4 regions of the Peribacillus sp. YIM B13482 genome follow, and region 1 is predicted to be linked to each of the others. Evidence: riboswitches for the same ligand, from Rfam matches in the RefSeq annotation. Region 1 holds a riboswitch; each other region holds the start of a gene.
The links. A riboswitch is a leader RNA that binds a small molecule or an ion and turns the genes downstream of it on or off. The one in region 1 is predicted to bind S-adenosylmethionine.
Positions count from the first base shown of each region.

Region 2: it holds a riboswitch for S-adenosylmethionine, as region 1 does, so the genes downstream of both, mtnW (2,3-diketo-5-methylthiopentyl-1-phosphate enolase) here and ACFX4L_RS17535 (YezD family protein) in region 1, are expected to answer to the same signal.
Region 3: it holds a riboswitch for S-adenosylmethionine, as region 1 does, so the genes downstream of both, ACFX4L_RS10520 (bifunctional homocysteine S-methyltransferase/methylenetetrahydrofolate reductase) here and ACFX4L_RS17535 (YezD family protein) in region 1, are expected to answer to the same signal.
Region 4: it holds a riboswitch for S-adenosylmethionine, as region 1 does, so the genes downstream of both, metK (methionine adenosyltransferase) here and ACFX4L_RS17535 (YezD family protein) in region 1, are expected to answer to the same signal.

Region 1 is NZ_JBHZPF010000039.1:32,363-37,500, forward strand. Features, by position in the region: gene ACFX4L_RS17525 (TetR/AcrR family transcriptional regulator) at 1-369, shown strand, start outside; gene ssuE (NADPH-dependent FMN reductase) at 595-1,128, shown strand; SAM riboswitch class I at 1,408-1,514, shown strand; gene ACFX4L_RS17535 (YezD family protein) at 1,713-1,829, shown strand; gene ACFX4L_RS17540 (phosphoadenylyl-sulfate reductase) at 2,016-2,720, shown strand; gene sat (sulfate adenylyltransferase) at 2,751-3,899, shown strand; gene cysC (adenylyl-sulfate kinase) at 3,943-4,542, shown strand; gene ACFX4L_RS17555 (nitrite/sulfite reductase) at 4,559-5,138, shown strand, end outside.
Region 2 is NZ_JBHZPF010000016.1:34,438-39,575, forward strand. Features, by position in the region: gene mtnK (S-methyl-5-thioribose kinase) at 1-154, opposite strand, end outside; SAM riboswitch class I at 232-386, opposite strand; gene ACFX4L_RS10355 (carbon-nitrogen family hydrolase) at 458-1,240, opposite strand; gene ACFX4L_RS10360 (pyridoxal phosphate-dependent aminotransferase) at 1,340-2,512, shown strand; SAM riboswitch class I at 2,642-2,795, shown strand; gene mtnW (2,3-diketo-5-methylthiopentyl-1-phosphate enolase) at 2,900-4,132, shown strand; gene ACFX4L_RS10370 (2-hydroxy-3-keto-5-methylthiopentenyl-1-phosphate phosphatase) at 4,139-4,798, shown strand; gene ACFX4L_RS10375 (methylthioribulose 1-phosphate dehydratase) at 4,795-5,138, shown strand, end outside.
Region 3 is NZ_JBHZPF010000016.1:62,681-67,818, reverse strand. Features, by position in the region: gene metH (methionine synthase) at 1-736, opposite strand, end outside; gene ACFX4L_RS10520 (bifunctional homocysteine S-methyltransferase/methylenetetrahydrofolate reductase) at 729-2,576, opposite strand; SAM riboswitch class I at 2,680-2,778, opposite strand; gene ACFX4L_RS10515 (MOSC domain-containing protein) at 2,890-3,540, opposite strand; gene ku (non-homologous end joining protein Ku) at 4,051-4,893, opposite strand; gene ligD (DNA ligase D) at 5,043-5,138, shown strand, end outside.
Region 4 is NZ_JBHZPF010000036.1:36,036-41,173, reverse strand. Features, by position in the region: gene ACFX4L_RS16865 (hypothetical protein) at 1-137, shown strand, start outside; gene ACFX4L_RS16860 (alpha/beta hydrolase) at 212-1,015, opposite strand; gene ACFX4L_RS16855 (gamma carbonic anhydrase) at 1,226-1,744, shown strand; gene metK (methionine adenosyltransferase) at 2,265-3,458, opposite strand; SAM riboswitch class I at 3,623-3,786, opposite strand; gene pckA (phosphoenolpyruvate carboxykinase (ATP)) at 4,186-5,138, shown strand, end outside.

The sequences.
Region 1 (5,138 bases):
TCTACGGATGATCTTGTGGAGAATCACGTTTGCACCATGATAAACAAAATTCTGGAAAATAAAGAACAATTTTCGATATTATTTCGGGAAACGCAATTCGATCAAGATATTTCAAAGCAATATGTGGATCAGATTTTCAAGCCGAATGCCAAACATGTAGAAATACAAAAAAGAATAGATAGCGGAGAGATACATTATATTTCTGATATTATTCTATTTAATGTAGGGATCATTTCCTTCACATTGGCGTTATCCACTCATTATGAGATTCATCAACAGAAAAAGGAACCATATTTTACTGCTGAGCGAATTAAGAGCATTGCTCAACTTTTGGTTTATGGTATTCATGGGAAAAACAATCATACATAATAAAACGGTCATATTTAAAGGCATGAGCATCAAGTCGTAAATATGACCGTTTTATTTTTGAATGGGTAGCGATCATTCTTATTGACGAAGTCAATTCGTGAATTAAATAAACAGGAGTGTAAAATTTGACTTATATTTTTCAGACTATTACGATAAATACATACTGCACGATATGACATTATGAGGATTTTATCTGGAAATCATGTAACATGGAGGGGATTTATAATGAGCGAAATCGTAATTTTATCAGGAAGTCCAGCGGTTCCATCAAGAACGGACATATCACTAAAACATATTCAATCTTTAGTTGAAAAAGAAGGATTTACCACAACTTATTACTCAATTACGGAATTCTCAGCAGATGATTTATTCCAGGGGAAATATAATAGTGAAGAAATTTTAAAGCTTTCAGAAAAAATTCAAGAAGCTAGAGGAATTATTATTGGTTCACCTGTATATAAGGCCTCTTACACAGGCATATTGAAAGCCTTGATTGATATGCTGCCAGAAGGAGCTTTTAAGGGAAAGCCAGTGCTGCCAATTATGATTGGCGGAAGTAACAGGCATTTATTGGCGATAGACTACGCGCTTAAACCATTAATTTCAATATTGAAAGGCGAGCCGTTGCAGGGCATATATTTTGTGGATAAGGAAATAGATAAACAGAATTCAGAAAACCCGATTAATGATTTGAATTTAGTGGATCGGGTTCAGAGTCAGGTTCAGGAATTTGTAGAAGCGATTCAATTAAGGAATTAATGGCTGCAAGCTATCGACTTCAACAAAAGGACTGGTATTCGAATATTTTTTTAAAAAATAATTCCAGACGTCAATAATAGGCTAATTAATGAAATAGGCGCATTTTTTTGGAGACTTTAACTAAAAAAATGAGTCTATTTTCGTATTTAAATGAACATAAAATCATTAATGGAATAGTGTGTATAAAAATAACAGTTCATCCAGTATATTAAACCAAGTTAATTTATAAGAAAACTCCATTGACAAGGATTAAATTTATGTTAATATTTAAAATAATAAAACTTATCCAGAGCGACGGAGGGAATTGGCCCTTTGAAGTCCAGCAACCTGCATGATATGCAAGGTGCTACATCCAACAAAATGTTGATCATTTTGGAAGATAAGGTAATGAATATTTACCTTGGAATCTTTCCATCATGGAAAGATTTTTGTTTTTCGAAAAAATTATTGGCAAACCATAGCAATGTAAGGTTGTTAGGAATTATATAAATTTAAGAAATTCGTTTAATCAGCCTCTAAAAAAAGATATTCCGGAATTCCTTAAAGGGGGAACAGGTTTGGATAAAGAGAATCAGCTTGCAGAAATATTTGAACGACTTCAAGAAATGCTTAATTCAATGAAATATGGATCCATTACACTTATTGTCCAAGATGGTAAAATCATTCAAATGGAAAGAAATGAAAAACTAAGAATTAAATAAGGTATCTGCTGACTAGAAAAACTAGAGGCGGGTTTAACTGATATAAAAAGAGTATTGGTTAGATTCGTCTCTTTTTCCTAGGATCATATAACTCGAGAAGATTACAACGGGAATTGATCTACAGTTACTCTAACCTGTGAAACATAGAGCAAGTTCTTAGAGGGGGTAATAAAGTTGGCTGCATTAATAAATTATGAAAATTTCAACACCGGGGATTTACCTGCATTTCCTGAAGATAGTGAGACAAAAGGTGCTTTGGAAGTTCTGCAATGGGCGAATGAACAATATGGAAACAAACTCATTTATGCCTGTAGTTTTGGTATTGAAGGCATCGTGCTTACGGATTTATTGGCGAAGGTCAACCCATCGGCAAAAATTGTTTTCCTGGATACAGATGTACATTTCGAGGAAACTTACCAACTGATCGATCAAGTGAAAAAGAGATATCCAAAGCTTTCGATCGAAATGAAGAAACCTGCCTTGACGCTTGAGGAACAAGCAGCGGAATATGGAGATGAATTATGGGTTAGTGATTCCAATAAGTGTTGTAACATCCGGAAAATCACTCCGCTTACTGATGTGCTTTCAACGGCAACAGCCTGGCTTTCTGGACTGCGGAGGGAGCAATCCGAAACAAGGGCGCTGACCGAGTATATCAACAAGGATAATAAGTTCAAATCGATTAAAATATGTCCACTCATTCATTGGACATGGAAAGATGTTTGGCGTTACGCCCACAAAAATGGACTTCCGTATAATATCCTGCATGATAATGGATATCCGAGCATTGGCTGTAAAACGTGTACGGCACCTGCCATCAATGCCGATGACTTACGCTCAGGCCGTTGGCAAGGTGCGCAAAAAACAGAATGCGGATTGCATTTATCTTAAAATAAATAGAAACCATAGGGGGAAATTAGCATGACAATCAGTCTACCGCACGGAGGAACATTAATCGATCTTTGGGAACCAAAATATGATTTTAGTAAAATAACAAAGTCAATCGAAATTGATGAAATAGCATTAAGTGACCTTGAATTGATAGGCACTGGTGCCTACAGTCCGATTAAAGGATTCTTTACGAAAAGTGATTATGAGACAGTTGTCAAGGATATGAGACTTAGCAGCGGCCATGTTTGGAGCATCCCGATTACGCTGCCTTTGACTGAAAAAGCTGCAGAATCTCTTATTATAGGTGAAGAAGTGAAGCTGACTCATGAGGGTGAAACATATGGGGTCCTCTCCGTTTCTGATATTTTCACTCCCGATAAACAATTGGAAGCGACTTTAGTATATCAAACGGATGATGGGGAGCATCCTGGAGTGAGAAATTTATATAACCGCGGGGATGTATATGTCGGCGGAGAAATAAAATTAGTCAAGAGAATAAAGCGTCCGCTATTTCAAGCCCATTATTTGGACCCAGTTGAGACAAGGAAAGCCTTTGCTGAAAAAGGCTGGGAAACCGTTGTCGGATTCCAAACGAGGAACCCTGTTCACCGTGCGCATGAATACATTCAAAAGACAGCTTTGGAGATTGTCGATGGCTTATTCTTAAACCCTCTTGTAGGGGCCACTAAATCCGATGACATTCCGGCAGATGTACGAATGGAGAGCTATAAAGTGCTGCTTGATAAATATTATCCCAAGGATCGTGTCTCTCTTGCCGTTTTCCCTGCTGCCATGCGTTATGCAGGACCAAGAGAAGCCATTTTCCATGCGATGGTCCGTAAAAATTATGGTTGCACCCATTTTATCGTCGGACGTGATCATGCGGGTGTGGGCGATTATTACGGCACATATGATGCTCAAAAAATCTTTGGGAATTTTAACGCGGATGAATTAGGGATCACACTATTATTCTTTGAACATAGTTTTTACTGTAAAGCATGTGGCAATATGGCTTCAGCTAAAACTTGTCCGCATGGAAAGGAAGACCATGTCATCCTTTCCGGAACGAAGGTAAGGGAAATGTTGCGAAATGGAGAAATTCCTCCAGCTACCTTTAGCCGTAAAGAAGTCATCGAGGTGCTGATCGAAGGTCTAAAAAAGAATGAAGTTTATAACTGATTGGACATAAATTGAAGGATCACATGATGAGGGGGATTATTATATGAGTAAAAGTACGAATGTCACTTGGCATGAAACGTCATTGACCAAGGAGCTCCGCCGGAAGCAGAACGGGCATGATAGCACAGTTCTTTGGTTTACAGGACTCTCGGGTTCCGGAAAATCAACGATTGCTAACGCGGTCGCTAAAGAGTTATATAATCGGAATATTCGAAGTTATGTTTTGGATGGTGATAATATCCGCCATGGTTTAAATAAAGATTTAGGTTTTTCTGAAGAGGATCGAACCGAGAATATCAGGCGGATAGGTGAGGTTTCCAAGCTCTTCGTGGATAGTGGGCAGTTCGTATTGACCGCCTTCATATCACCTTTTAGAGCTGATCGGCAGATTGTACGTGATTTACTCGAAGAAGGCGAGTTTATTGAAGTATACATAAAATGTCCGATCGAAGAGTGCGAAGTGCGTGATCCAAAAGGTCTGTATGACAAGGCGCGTAAGGGAATCATTAAAGACTTTACCGGAATCGACTCTCCATACGAAGAACCTGAACAACCGGAAATCATTTTAGAATCCGACCAATACAGCATTGAAGAATGCGTTGAACAGGTAATCGGCTATTTGACAGCAAAGAAAGCGATCTAATCAAGGAGGAAATGTAATGGTTTACGAGAAATTTTGGTCGGAAAATCCACTAATCGCTAAAAATAAAACGGAAATCTGGAAATTGGAAAAAGACGGATTGAAGATATTCGATGATATTCCACATTACGCTGCAAATGGTTTTGATTCCATTCCTAAAGAGAATTGGGATATGTTCAAATGGGCAGGCCTATACCTGCAACGGCCAAAAGAAGCTGGTTACTGGATGATGCGTGTCGTTATTCCCGGAGGTATCCTGACTTATGATCAACAAATGGCACTAGCTAACATCGCTAAAGATTATGGGAGGGATGTATATGATATTACAACCCGTCAAGCCATTCAATTTCACTGGTTGACCATCGAACAAGTCCCGGATATCTTAAGCCGTTTAGAACAGGTTGGACTGACTACGGCCGGTGCATGCGGTGATATCACACGTAATATCATCGGGAATGCATTAGCTGGCATCGACCCTGACGAAATTTTTGATACACGTGAAGTCCTAAATGATGTATTTGAGTATTTCCGCCTTAACGAAGACTATTCGAACCTTCCAAGGAAATATAAAATGTCCATTAGTGCTAATATCCATAATG
Region 2 (5,138 bases), on a different contig from region 1:
CAGTTTCTGTAATATGAAAAACATAATTTAAGTTACCATCTCCGATTTCTTTACAGTTTAAACTGGCATCCGCATTGACCAACCCAAGTTTTTTTGCAAAGGTTATAGCTGTTTCGTTTGTCAATCTTTTAAAATTCGAATGGTTTTGAGTCATTTTTTTCCCTCCAGGTTCAAAATAAGAATAAAAAAGCCTCTTTCATATAGAAAGAGGCAGAAGTTTTGGCTTCGGACCTCTCATCTCCCAGAAAAATGAATTCTGGTGGAATTAGCACCGTGCTCTGTGGATTTTATAATCCGGCGGTGGATCCGCCCCATTTCACAATGGTATTACAGTCGGTTGCTGGGCTTCATAGGGCCTTTATCCCTCAGCCTGCTCTTGATAAGAGTATATGTATTCTGAAATTTTAATCTTCGGGAAAATAATATCAACTTTTTAAATAGTTTGTCAATGGGGAAATTAATAAAAGTCCGGCCGGCGATCTTCGAATACAGGTATTTTGTTACGTGCTTCCGTAACTTTAGTGAAGTCCAAGGTGCCTGTCAATAGTTCGTTTTCTTCTCCCGCTTCACTTACGATAACTCCCCATGGATCAATAATCAAGGAATGACCAGCAAATATATTATTGATATCCGAACCTGAACGATTAACGGCTACAACATAGGCTTGGTTCTCGATGGCACGACTAATCAATAAGGCTCTCCAGTGATCGAGTCTGGGCTTAGGCCATTCTGCGGTTACGAATAGAACTTCGGCACCTTGAACAGCATGGGCTCGCTGCCATTCCGGGAAGCGGATGTCATAACAAATGAATCCAGCACATATTTTTTCATCAAGAGTGAATAAACCTTTTTTTTCACCTGGCTGCAGGTAGCGATGTTCATCCATCAATTGAAATAAGTGAAGCTTATCATACTCTTTAATGAGTTTTCCATCCTTATTGATGATGATCATGGTGTTATAGATACCCTTGCTCGTTTTTTTGGCAATGGAACCGCCTACGATGTGAATCTCGTGTTTCCTTGCCTGTGTTTTAAGGAATTCAATCGTTTTTTCCGCCTCTTGATCAGCAATCTCATTTAACCTGGTCAAGTCGTATCCAGTTGTCCAAAGCTCTGGTAAAATGACGATATCGGGTTCTGACCGTGCTGCTTCTTCCAACCATTGTTCAGCAACCTGAAAATTGATATCCGGTTGCCCGAATGCTATATCCATTTGAATACAGGCTATTTTCCACTTCATCGTTTAAAACCCCCACATGTAAAAAATGCTTTACAAGACTATGATAAACATATATCATTTGTGACTATAATTTCAAGAAATTTCAGAGAAGGTGTATAAATGTTGCAATTCGAAAAATCCGGAAAGCTTCAGGACCTGCCAAAGCAGTTTTTTGCCTCACTTGTCGCAAAAGTCAATGCGATTACGGCGCAAGGACATGATGTCATTAATTTAGGCCAGGGAAATCCTGATCAACCTACGCCTGAACATATCGTGAAAAGTTTACAGACTGCTGCTGAAAGATCGATTAATCATAAATATTCACCATTCCGGGGACATCAATATTTAAAGGATGCCGCTGCCGTCTTTTATGAACGTGAATATGGAGTCAAGCTGGATCCAAATAGTGAAGTGGCGATTCTCTTTGGAGGAAAGGCAGGTCTTGTCGAACTGCCGCAGTGTTTATTAAATCCAGGTGATACGATCCTGGTTCCTGATCCCGGCTATCCGGATTATCTTTCAGGTGTAGTGTTAGCCCAGGCAAAAACCGAATTCATGCCCTTGACAGAAGAAAATGGTTTTCTTCCGAATTACAAAGTTATACATAAAGACGTGCTTGATAAAGCCAAAATGATGTTCTTGAACTATCCGAATAACCCCACTGGTGCTTCTGCAACTGAAAGTTTTTTTGATGAAACCGTCTCCCACGCAAGAGAGCATTCAATTTGTGTGGTCCACGATTTCGCTTATGGAGCGATAGGGTTCGACGGAAAAAAACCGACAAGCTTTCTCCAGGCAAAGGGAGCGAAGGATGTAGGAATAGAAATATACACACTATCGAAAACATACAATATGGCAGGGTGGAGAGTTGGCTTCGCAATGGGGAATAAAAGTGTCATAGAGGCTCTTGAACTATTACAAGACCATCTTTATGTGAGTCTCTTCCCGGCGATACAGGAAGCAGCGGCAAGTGCATTGCTTGACTCGCAGAGCTGTGTAGAGGAATTAGTGAAGATGTATGAGGGGCGCAGGAATGTTTTCATTGAGGGATTAAGGGCAATCGGCTGGGAAGTCAAAGCTCCTGAAGCATCGTTTTTTGCCTGGCTCAAGGTACCAAAAGGTTTTACGTCAGAGAGTTTTGCAGACTATTTATTAACGCATGCCCACGTAGCTGTTGCCGCAGGAAATGGATTCGGTGAATTTGGCGAGGGTTACGTAAGGGTAGGGCTTCTGACTTCGGAAGAGCGGTTAAAAGAGGCTGTGGAACGAATTCGCACACTAAACTTGTTTTAACGAAGGATTGAGGTATCCAATGTATCCCACCGTTAAATGGTTAAAAACGTATTGACAAAGTATGGAATACCTGTCAGAATACAAAATAAATTCTAAATCTTTCGATACTTGTAACTATATATCAGCGTTTTCTTATTTTGAGCAGGTGGAGGGACTAGCCCTATGAAGCCCAGCAACCGACCGTAATTCCATTGTAAAATGGGGCGGAATTCTTCGCCGGATTTTTAATGAAATCCACAAGGCACGGTGCTAATTCTTGCAGCCAATGGCTGGGGGATAAGAAGATGGCTTTTTAAGCCTCTTCTTATATGAAGGGGCTTTTGCCATTTAGAGCAATGCCAGGTTAATGACTTCGAGAGTTTACTAACGTGTAATAGGAGTGATCAGATGAGCGAGATAGTCGCTACTTATTTAATTCATGACTTTAATGGAAATCATGAGAAAAAAGCAGAGAGCATTGCCTTAGGTTTGACTGTGGGGACATGGACGGACCTGCCCCAATTGGTCCAGAAGCAACTGGAAAAGCATAAGGGACGTGTAGTATCCGTAACGCCACTATCTGAAGAAGAGAGGGCAAACGGCTACTTTAATCGTAAAGTGTACCGTTCGCTAATTAAAATTGCCTATCCGGCTGGGAATTTCTCTAATGATTTACCTGCAATCCTTACGACGGTCTTCGGCAAACTTTCATTGGACGGTGAAATAAAACTGATCGACCTGGATTTTGTCGGTGCTATTCAAAAAGCGTTCCCGGGACCGCAATTTGGCATTACAGGCATAAGGGAAAAGATTGAGGTATTTAACAGGCCCCTGGTGATGAGCATCTTTAAAGGTGTATTGGGAAGGGATCTAACCTTCCATAATGAGCAACTGAAGCAACAAGCGGTAGGAGGTGTTGACCTAGTTAAAGATGATGAGATTCTCTTTGACCAGGAACAGACTCCATTTTTCGATAGAATAAAAACGGGAAAAAGAATTTTGAATGAAGTCTTTGAAACGACTGGCCACCGAACTTTATATGCTGTCAATCTATCAGGGAAAACATTTGATTTATTGGATAAGGCGAAGCAAGCGGCTGAAGCAGGGGCAGATGCTTTATTGTTCAACGTTCATACATATGGTTTGGATGTATTGCAAGCCTTAAGTGAACATGATCATATCAAACTACCGATCATGGCGCACCCCGCATATAGCGGGGCATTGGCATCTTCATCATTTTATGGGATAGGCTATCCATTATTGCTTGGTAAATTAGTGAGGTTATCAGGAGCGGATTTATCCTTGTTCCCATCACCTTATGGAAATGTCGCACTTGAAAAAAAGGAAACATTAGCGATTGCTGAAGCTCTTACAAAAGATGAATTTTCATGGAAAAAGGCCTTCCCTGTACCTTCTGCAGGCATTCATCCAGGCATGGTTCCCGACCTGATCAAGGATTTTGGGCTGGACAGTGTCATTAATGCCGGAGGTGGAATTCACGGACACCCTGACGGAGCAGAGGGCGGGGCCAAGGCTTTCCGTTCTGCTGTTGAAGCCGTACTAGCAGGAAAGGACCTATCAGAAGCGGCGGCTGAGGAAGAAGGACTAAAAAAAGCTCTTGTTTTATGGGGAGGCTTGTAAGAAATAATGAAACCGATCATCTTTTGCGATTTCGATGGAACGATCACCAACATAGATAATATCATTTCTATCATGAAAAAATTTGCGCCACCGGAGTGGGAAAAGTTGAAAGACGATGTCCTTCAGCAAAAAATCAGTATATCTTCAGGGGTCGGTGATATGTTTTCCTTGCTTGATAGTGGCTTGAAGGATGACATCATTCAATATGTATGCGAGACGGCCGGCATTCGTCCAGGATTTAATGAATTCGTTGAGTATACGAAAAAAGCCAACATCCCTTTATATATTGTAAGTGGAGGCATGGATTTTTTCATTGCACCTCTTTTTAATGATATCTTGCCAGCAGATTCCGTTTATTGCAACAATGCATTTTTCAATAAGGAAAAGATTTATATTGAGTGGCCCCACGCTTGTGATGACCAATGTAATAAGGATTGCGGTTGCTGTAAGCCATCAATTATGAGGGGAATTGCGAGTGCGGGTGATTTTAAGCTCGTTATTGGAGATTCAGTAACGGATTTTGAAGCGGCAAAACAGGCCGATTTTGTCATAGCCCGTGACATGCTGCTTGAGAATTGTGATAGAGAAGGGATTCCTCATCAAGGTTTTGAGACGTTTTATGATGTAATTGATATTTTAAAGCGGCGGGAGGAGGTAAAGGCGTGAACACACATACTGAAGAATGGCTGGAGCTAGCCGATATTAAAGCTGAACTGGCCCAAAGGGATTGGTTTATGGGAACAAGCGGGAACTTGTCCATCCGCGAGCCCAAAAGTCCTTTCTTTTATATTTCGGCAAGCGGTAAGGATAAAAGGAAGCAATCGGATTCGGACTTTTTATTGGTGGATTTAAAAGGAAAACCAGTTGAAGAAACGGAGCTAAGGCCATCGGCCGAAACTTTGCTTCATACCGTTATTTACGGGAAAACCAATGCGAACTGTGTACTCCATGTCCATACAGTTGAAAATAATGTGATATCCGAATTGTACGGAGATGAAGGTCAGGT
Region 3 (5,138 bases), on a different contig from region 1:
TTGCTATATCTGCAAGTGTCCTGATATGGTCTATCATGAACTCCGGACCTGTTGCACAATTCAGGCCGACAGCCACGGGCTTCATATGTTCAACCGATAAATAGAAAGCTTCTATGGACTGGCCAGCGAGTGTCGTGCCCATCGGTTCGATCGTACCTGATATGATGACAGGCACATCTTTTCCTGTTTTAGCGAAGGCTGCTTTGATTCCAGAAAAGGCAGCCTTGACATTAAGCATATCCTGACAGGTTTCCACCAATAGCAAGTCCACCCCACCATCCAAGAGACCAAGTGCCTGTTCTTCATAGGAATCGGTTAAAATATCAAAAGTAGTTCCCCCTGTTACGGAAAGCGTTTTTGTAGTGGGACCCATCGAGCCAGCCACATATCTTGGCCAATCTTCATTTGAATACTTTTCACATGCTTTAACGGCAAGCTCGGCTGAAATTTTATTAAGCTTGTAAGCGATTGTGCTTATTTGGTATTCTTCAAGCACGATGCTTGTCGCTCCGAAGGTATTTGTTTCAATGATATCAGCGCCTGCTGCTAAATATTTTTCATGGATGGATTGGATGATTTCTGGTTGTGTCAGTGATAAATACTCATTGCAGCCCTCGAATTGTTCCCCGCCAAAATCCTCTGCTGTTAAATTCTCCGCTTGGAGCATGGTCCCCATCGCTCCATCAAGAAGGAGAATCTTAGTATCCAACTGTTCTTGAATCGCTTTTTTATTCATGTACTGCCACCTCTGATGTTTGTTTACTATCGACTTTTCTAATATATTTCGTAAGTTCCGCCGTCATTTCATAGCGAAGGAACGGAGTAATTAAATATATGCCCTTGAATTTTTCCCTTGCCGCGTCCACTAGCTCTCGTGCGATATTCACCCCTTCAATCCTTGACTTTACAGGGTCATCCCCCGCTAAAGCCATAGCCCTTCTAACATTATCAGGCAATTTGATGCCTGGGATTTCATTATGGATGAATTCGGCGTTCCGTGTGCTTGTCAAGGGCATGATACCGATGAAAATCGGGGTCTCTAAATGTTTTGTAGCTTCATATACCTCTTCAATCTGCTCCACCGAATAAATTGGCTGTGTCAAAAAGGATTGAGCACCGCATGCAATCTTCTTTTCCATTCTCTGAACAGCTTTATCCAGATATTTCACATTGGGATTAAAAGCGGCGGCAATTTTAAAATTTGCCCGTTGGCCCAAACTTTGACCGGAATAGGAAAGACCCTCATTAAATTGTTTGACCATACTTATCAGGTCAAACGACGATAAATCATAAACCGAAGTGGCACCTGGGAAGTCCCCAATTTTAGAAGGATCTCCGGTGATGATCAATAACTCGTTCAGCCCCACTGTCTGCAGACCCATTAAATGTGACTGCAGGCCAATTAAATTTCGATCCCGGCATGTTATATGCACCATCGGCGTTACATTCAATTGGTTCTTCAGTAAATTAGCCAGTGCATCATTCGATATCCTTGGTGAAGCAAGTGAATTATCCGCTAATGTAATTGAATCGACCCCTGCTTTTTTCAAAACCTCAGCACCAGTCATGAAACTCTCTATTCCCAACTTTTTCGGTGGATCAAGTTCAACTAGTATCGTCCTTTCAGTTTTGGCCTTTTCGTAAAGTGGGATTTCCAACTCTCTATCAATCACTTCAATTATTTCTATTTCACGGATTTTAGTAATTTTCTCTTTTACTGGTACCAAACTTCCAATTGCATTCTTTACAGCTTGAATATGCAAAGGCGTCGTTCCACAGCAGCCTCCTATGATCGTGGCACCTTGCTCACGCAGCTCGAGGGCACTTGAACCGAAATATTCCGGTACAGCTTTATAGACAAGCCTTCCATCCACATAATCCGGAAGGCTGGCATTAGGATAAATGGCAATCGACGCTTGCTTTGGCAAACTTACTTCTTCCAAGGCCCTAATCATATGATGTGGACCGAGACGGCAATTCACCCCAACAACATCGGCACCCAATTGCTCAAGTTTTTGAAAGGCTTCATTTAAATGGATTCCATTTTGAAGATTACCCAGTTCATGCATCGAAACATTTGCGATGATCGGCAGTCCAGTTTCATTTTTAACGATTTGCAGGACGGTTTCAAGTTCTTCCAGGTCATAGAATGTTTCTAGGAGAATCCCATCAGGATTTTCCATCAGCAGACTGTATAGCTGTTCTCGAAAACCTCGCTTTATCTCTTCAATGCTTAAATCCGATTTCCTGATACTCCGCTGTGCCCCTATGGTACCGAAGACATATGCCTTTCCTTTTGCCGCTTTTTTAGCAAGGATGACTCCCTGGCGATTGATTTTGCTTACTTCATCTTCTAGTCCATGGCGTTTCAATTTGTTGAAGTTGGCTCCGTAGGTATTCGATTGAAGGATATCTGCACCAGCTTCCAAATAAGCACGGTGGATGGACACTATTTGATCTGGGTTCGTACAGTTTAATTCCTCATAACATTGATCGATGCCATTAGAGTACAGTAAGGTCCCCATTGCCCCTTCCCCAACCAGCATTCTTTCTTTCACTTCTTTACGAAAATTCATCATTACATCCTCTCTCAAAAACAATCCTGTTTTTGTCGTTTTCTATGAGTATGAGAGAAAAGAAAAAAAACCTTCTCAAAGAAGAAGGTTTTTTGAAACATTCTCCTCATCTATCAAGCTCTGCTTGTTGGATTTAGCACCTTTGCCTAAGCTGGTTGCTGAGGTTTCTTCGGGCCAGTCCCTCCACCTCTCTCGATAAGATCCATTTATATAATTTTCACAAGATTTCAAAATTTGATTATATTTAATTTACATTAATAATCTGTCAATTTCAATACCTGATCGTCATTTTTTTCACTTTTGCAAAAATCATTCAATCTTTTGCAGCCTGGACTCCCTTTAATATCCTCTGTTTCCAGTCTTCCGCTAACGAATCCAGTTTAAGTAAAGCGTTTGCGCCTTCCAGCCCATCTCGTTTATGAAGGATCACCTCTGCTGCATAATGAACTGAAATTTTTTCTTGCAAACGATCTATTAGCACGATTTCGTTTTGTTTATTTATCGTTCCTTCTTGAAGTACTTTTGCAAAATAACCAGTGAAACTCGTTTTTAGCACGAGTTCCAAAAACTTAGGTTCTTGATTGAAGTGGGAAATGGTCGAACAAGGAATCCTCCCCTGGTTAATTTGAACAATCACTTCGCCTATTTGATAAATATCGCCGATATATGTTGATACTTCCGTCATCCCCGCTATGGTTAAATTTTCACCGAATGCAGGGATATCCAGCTTTTTAGAGAATTTTTCATTCCATAATGAATAATGCTCAAAGGGGTAAAAGCACAAAGCCCGATCAGGACCTCCATGGAACCTTACATTACCTACCCCATCACCAATTATGCCAGATCTAGTTACTGTCACATTATCCTGTGCTTGTTTATCCATGGCTGAAAAGATATCGATATTCGAAAAATTTTCCTGTTTGGCCCTTCCGGCATGAAGCGATTTGATTTTTCCATTTTCCATTTTTAACATCATCTTCCGTTCATTTTAATTTATATCATCCCATATGTTTAAATTATACTAAAAATCCATTTTTTCTGTAATTATTTATGAGAATATAGTGGATCGGAACATACAAAATCCCCCATGATCGGTCGAATATCATTGATTTCCAGAAAAAATCATAGGATAGTTTAGTAATTTTGTTGCTATTTCAGAATTAAATATGGTAGAATATGAACACAATATATAGTCGAAAACTACAACCGTTCGCCTATATGTTGATTTTCACGATTGAATTCCTCATTGTCGCTCTTTAGGGAGCGAATTTTTTTGCCTTCATTTGCATCCACTATTTTCTTTTAATCCCATTAATCGGATCACATCTTGATCCAATACCTATTTGTACATGCATTACTTATGTAATTTTAACGAATTATTTCTTTGTAAAGTCTTTCATAATCTTGCCATTCCCTTGGCTAAAACGAGCAAAAAGCCGAGCGACATAATGCGTCTTCCGCTCAGCTTCCTGTTTTATGCTTGTTTCTTTTTTTTCGGTGCCGCTTTCTTTCGGGTCGTCTTTTTCTTTTCTGGTTCATCATGTTTCGTTCGGTCAATGGATGCCTGTAAAGCCTCCATTAAATCTGTTACATTGTTGGAAACTGGCTCTTTTGTTTTGGCTGTAATCGTCGTTTGTCCCGTTTTCTTCGATTCAATCAATTCAAGTAATGCTGTTCGATAGTCATCGGTGTATTTTGCCGGATTGAAAGTAGTCGTTAATTGATCTATCAATAACACGGCAGTATCTATTTCCTTTTTTACAATGGTATCATTAGCAGGGATATTCGGTACATCCGCTGTTGAGCGAACTTCATCCGGGTAATGGATCGTTTCCATCACCAAGGTATTATCAACGACTCGAATTACCGCCATTTGTTCTTTTGAGCGAATGATGATTTTCGCTAACCCTACCTTATCCGATTCCTTGAGGGCCTGTCTCAGAAGGGAATAAGCCTTTATCCCTCCATCATTAGGCGACATGTAATAACTCCGGTTAAAATATATGGGATCTATTTCTTCTATTTTAACGAAATCCACAATTTCCACGGCTTTTTCTTCGTTTTGTTTTTTCAGTTGCTCTAGTTCATTGTCTTCCAAGACAACAAATTTTCCCTTTGTATACTCAAAAGCGCGGACTATATCATCCTTACCCACTTCTTTCTGGCATACCGGACAAACTTTTTCGTATTTAATCGGTGAATGACATTCCTTATGCAACGTCCTTAAAGAAATATCCTTATCCTCCGTTGCAGCATGAAGTTTAATCGGAATGTTCACCAAACCGAATGATATGCTCCCCTTCCACATCGTATGCATATTCGTCACCTCATAACTTATTTTTAAAGAGAAGAACAATTTTATTATTCCCCTTTGTTCAAAAAAAACCGAAAAAACAATTGCCAACTCTAACACTTCGTTTTTTTGGCAAAATAATGTTAATCAATTATTTGCGGAGGTAAAACTAAATGAAACCAATGCTGCCAACCTATTACCCTGAAGCCCCCACCTCCAAAGATTGGCGTTATGAGGTCAAATATGACGGCTTTAGGACAATTTTAACG
Region 4 (5,138 bases), on a different contig from region 1:
GCTTTAAATCCATCTATCTCCTATCCACCGCCTTATCCAATAAAAATGAACTAACACATTTGAGCCAATTTATGTATCCGGTTACTTTTTGGGCACCGGTCATCAAATCGTACGAATTACTTACAAAAGCAGGTTGATCCATTTCAAATAAAAAAAGCTGCTGAATGTCTCACTTCAGCAGCTTTTTCAATTATTCCGCAGGATTTACCGATCAAACGACATACCCTAATATCTTTAGACGATTTTCAACAAAACTCAGCGCATATTGGAATACATCATCACGCTCCGGTTCGTTGAAGATTTCATGATAAAGCTTCGGCCATTCCTTATATTGCTTTTCACTGGCCAGGTTATAATTAAACCACTCACGAACCGCCTTCTTATTCACGATTCGGTCATCTCCGCCCTGCATGACCAAAAGCGGCACATCCTGAAATTCGGGAATCTCTTCAAAAGCATCCTTCATCGCCTGTGCAAGCTCGCGATACCAGCGAATCGAAACCTTCGTGATATATAATGTATCGTTTCTATCGGATTCACGAATTTCCGCACTTCTCGTCGCCATTTCAGGTGTCAATCCGGAATCTACTCTTAACTGAGGCATCATGATGTTCAAACCATGGGAGATGGTTGTCAGGAACTTCCGCGGCTTCGTCACGAGGCCTAAACATGGAGAAGAAAGAATCACCCCTGCAATGTCCCATTCCTCTTCCTGAAGAAGGCGTATCGAAATCAAACCGCCCATGCTATGTCCAAGTAAAAAGACCGGCAACGAATATTCGTAAGCCTCTTCTATCCAGCTTTTCACTTCGTCTAAATATTCATCAAAGGAATCGATATGTCCCCGGTAGGCGCGAGTTGTCATACCCTGCCCAGGAAGGTCGCCCATGACGACATGGTATCCAGCTGAAAGCCACATTTGTGTTAACCACTTATAACGGCCGTGATGTTCCATCGCCCCATGAATGATGACAATTACGCCTTTTGCGTCTCCTTCTGTCTCCCATTTCCACATTCGAAATCCCCCTTTCACTTTTCACTTGTTGTATACGATCCATGATAGTTAAAATAATATATATAAATTATAACCATATTCGTGATTTTCGCCAAAAAAGAAACCTAACAAGTTGTACATTTATATTATAAATAGCCAAGTGTATTTGCATACGGTATATTAAAATAATACATAAAAACATTCACTTCGGAAAGGAAATGATTGAAAATGATTATTTATCCGTTTAAAGGTAAAGAACCTGATATCGCTGAAAGCGCTTATATTGCTGAAAACGCTGTCGTGACAGGTGATGTGAAAATTGGTGAAGAATCGTCAATTTGGTTCAATTCCGTCATACGCGGCGATGTATCCCCAACCATCATTGGGAACAAAGTCAGTATACAGGATAACAGCGTTCTGCACCAAAGCCCAAATAATCCATTGATCATCGAGGATGAAGTAACCATTGGCCATCAGGTCATTTTACATAGCTGTAAAATCCGAAAAGGAGCTTTGATCGGCATGGGCTCGATTGTGCTTGATGCAGCGGAAATCGGCGAAGGGGCTTTTATAGGTGCAGGCAGTCTCGTTCCCCAAGGCAAAGTCATTCCACCGAACATGTTGGCATTCGGACGCCCAGCTAAGGTCATTCGTGAAATCAACGAAGAAGACCGTCAGGATATGGAACGTATCGTACGCGAATATGCTGAAAAAGGGCAATACTACAAAACGGCAGAACGTATAAAATAAACTGAATATAGCGGGAACTTATAGGTACGCACCAAACTTACGAACTCACGAGTATATGAGCCAAATTCACGAGTAAATGAACCAAACTCACGAGTATTCGCACTAAACTCACGAGTAAACGAGCCAATCTCACGAGTATTCGCACTAAACTCACGAGTATATGCACCAAACTCACGAGTATTCGCACTAATCTCACGAGTAAACGCCCAAACTCACGAGTATTCGCACTAAACTCACGAGTAAACGCCCAATCTCACGAGTATTCGCACTAAACTCACGAGTAAACGAGCCAAACTCACGAGTATTCGCACCAATCCATGAGTTTATGCACCAAACTCACGAGTATTCGCAACAATCTCACGGGTATACGCACCAATCTCACGAGTATTCGCACTAATCTCACGGGTATATGCACGTGAGTGGATTTCTATGGGATTTCTTGAATTATTCCCTCTGACGGCAAAATAAGTCAATAAAAAAAAGGTGTCCGCTATAAGCGGGACACCTTTTCATTTATTGATTATGCTTGTGCTTTTAATGTTTCTGCTTTATCTGTGCGTTCCCATGGAAGATCGACATCTGTACGGCCAAAGTGTCCGTATGCAGCTGTTTGTTTGTAAATCGGGCGACGAAGATCAAGCATTTTGATGATACCGGCTGGACGAAGGTCGAAGTTAGCGCGAACTAGGTCAACAAGGACTTCTTCGCTAACAGTACCAGTTCCGAATGTATCAATCGAGATCGATACAGGCTCTGCCACACCAATTGCGTATGCCAATTGAACTTCCGCTTTGTCAGCAAGGCCAGCTGCCACGATGTTTTTCGCAACGTAACGAGCAGCATATGCCGCAGAACGGTCAACTTTAGTAGCATCCTTACCAGAGAATGCACCGCCGCCGTGACGAGCGTATCCGCCATACGTATCAACGATGATTTTACGTCCAGTAAGACCAGCATCCCCTTGAGGTCCGCCAATTACGAAACGGCCAGTCGGGTTGATGAAGTACTTAGTTTCAGCATCGATCAATTCAGCTGGAACAACTGCTTTAATTACATGTTCTTTTAAATCTGCTTGAATTTGTTCAAGCGTAATTTCTGCATCATGTTGTGTAGAGATAACGATCGTATCTACACGTACAGGACGGTTATTCTCATCATACTCCACAGTTACCTGTGTTTTACCATCAGGGCGTAAGTAAGCAAGCGTTTCATCTTTACGAACTTGAGCCAGGCGGAATGAAAGTTTATGTGCCAATGAGATCGGAAGCGGCATAAGCTCTTCAGTTTCATTACAGGCAAATCCGAACATAAGACCTTGGTCCCCTGCACCGATTGCATCGATTTCTTCCTCTGACATGTGTCCTTCACGAGCTTCCAATGCTTTATCGACGCCAGCTGCGATATCGGCAGACTGCTCATCAATTGAACTTAATACAGCACAAGTTTCAGCATCGAAACCGTATTTCGCACGTGTGTAGCCAATTCCTGCAATCGTATCACGAACGATACGCGGAATATCCACGTAAGCGGATGTTGTAATTTCTCCAGCAACAAGTACAAGACCTGTTGTTACACTTGTTTCGCACGCAACACGTGCATTTGCATCCTTAGCAAGGATAGCATCTAAAATGGAATCTGAAATCTGATCACAAATCTTGTCCGGATGGCCCTCTGTAACAGATTCAGAAGTAAATAGACGTTTCTTTGACATCATATTTCCTCCTTGGAAGTTAGTATGTTGTAGGCATAAGCCTGATTTTTTACGGAACTCGTTTCCCTCATTAGTTTCAACTATAGACACAGAATTACTTATTAAAAACACAAAAACCTTCCCTGGCAAATGAGGAAAGGTTTAAAATTCTGTCTTCTATCCTTTCACTCTTATCGTTCAAGGGTTTTTTACCTTGCTCAGGTTAGCACCATCACCACTATTCCTTGAAGAACCATCGCTTTATTTTCGGCGATCGATCTTGGAGTCAAGTTCAATATGGCAGGTTGCTGGGTTTCAAAGGGCCTGTCCCTCCACCAACTCGGGATAAGAGAATCCGTACAATTTAAGATATTATCGTATCTGGTTGGAATTTGTCAATGCTTTTCTAAAAAAGAACATTTCCCCCAGAATGGGGTTCACGTGAAAATACGTGTTGGTTCAACGTCTTTAAAGGGTTTCCAAGCCAGGGCGAATAGAAATAATGAAAATTGCCATTAATAATAGAACATTGAGAAAAAGAATTGGAAAGGCATCATGATTTACCATTCAAAATTAAGATGCTTCCATGAAAGTATATGCGATCATCCTGACTCGGTTCCTTCCCATTTAAATTGATTAATGCGGCCAGTTGAAAATTATCACAAAAAAAAATAAATAGTATAGACTATTTAAATGAATGTGTTATACTAATTGTAATATAAAAACTTAAACAAAGGAAGGTACCTCATATATGAATTCTGTAGATGTTTCTAATGAGTTACACCAATTATTAACAGGAAACAATGTTCAAACTCAACTTTCAGTTCCTCAATTGGTTGAAAAGGTATTGAGCAGAAACGAAGGCGTTTTAACATCAACTGGAGCAGTAAAAGCTGAAACCGGCAAATATACTGGTCGTTCACCTAAAGATAAATATATCGTGGAAGAAGCATCTGTTAAAGATAAAGTCGATTGGGGTTCAGTGAACCGGCCAATTTCCGAAGATGTGTTCAATAAACTATATAATAAAGTAGTTGACTACCTAAAAGCAAAAGAAGAGATTTTTGTTTTCAAAGGTTTCGCTGGTGCAGACGAATCATCACGCCTTCCTATCCAAGTTGTTAATGAATATGCTTGGCATAATCTTTTCGCCCATACTTTGTTCATCCGTCCAAACGAAGAGGAACTAAGAGGTCACGAATCAGAATTCACAATACTTTCGGCACCTAATTTCAAAGCAGATCCAGAAGTGGACGGAACTTCTTCTGAAACTTTCATCATCGTTTCATTTGAACGCCGCACCATCCTTATCGGCGGAACGGAATATGCAGGAGAAATGAAAAAATCGATCTTCTCGATCATGAACTACTTACTTCCAGAGGCTGGAATCCTTCCAATGCATTGCTCTGCTAACGTAGGACGTGAAGGGGACGTCGCTTTATTCTTCGGACTGTCCGGTACAGGTAAAACAACGTTATCCGCAGACACTAATCGTAAACTGATTGGCGATGACGAGCACGGCTGGTCTTCTAACGGTGTTTTCAACATCGAAGGCGGCTGCTATGCTAAAACGATCAACCTTTCACGCGAAAAAGAACCACAAATTTTCGATGCGATCCGTTTCGGTGCCGTATTGGAAAACGTAGTTGTTGATCCTGAAACACGTGAAGCGAACTATGATGATAGTTCATTAACAGAAAACAC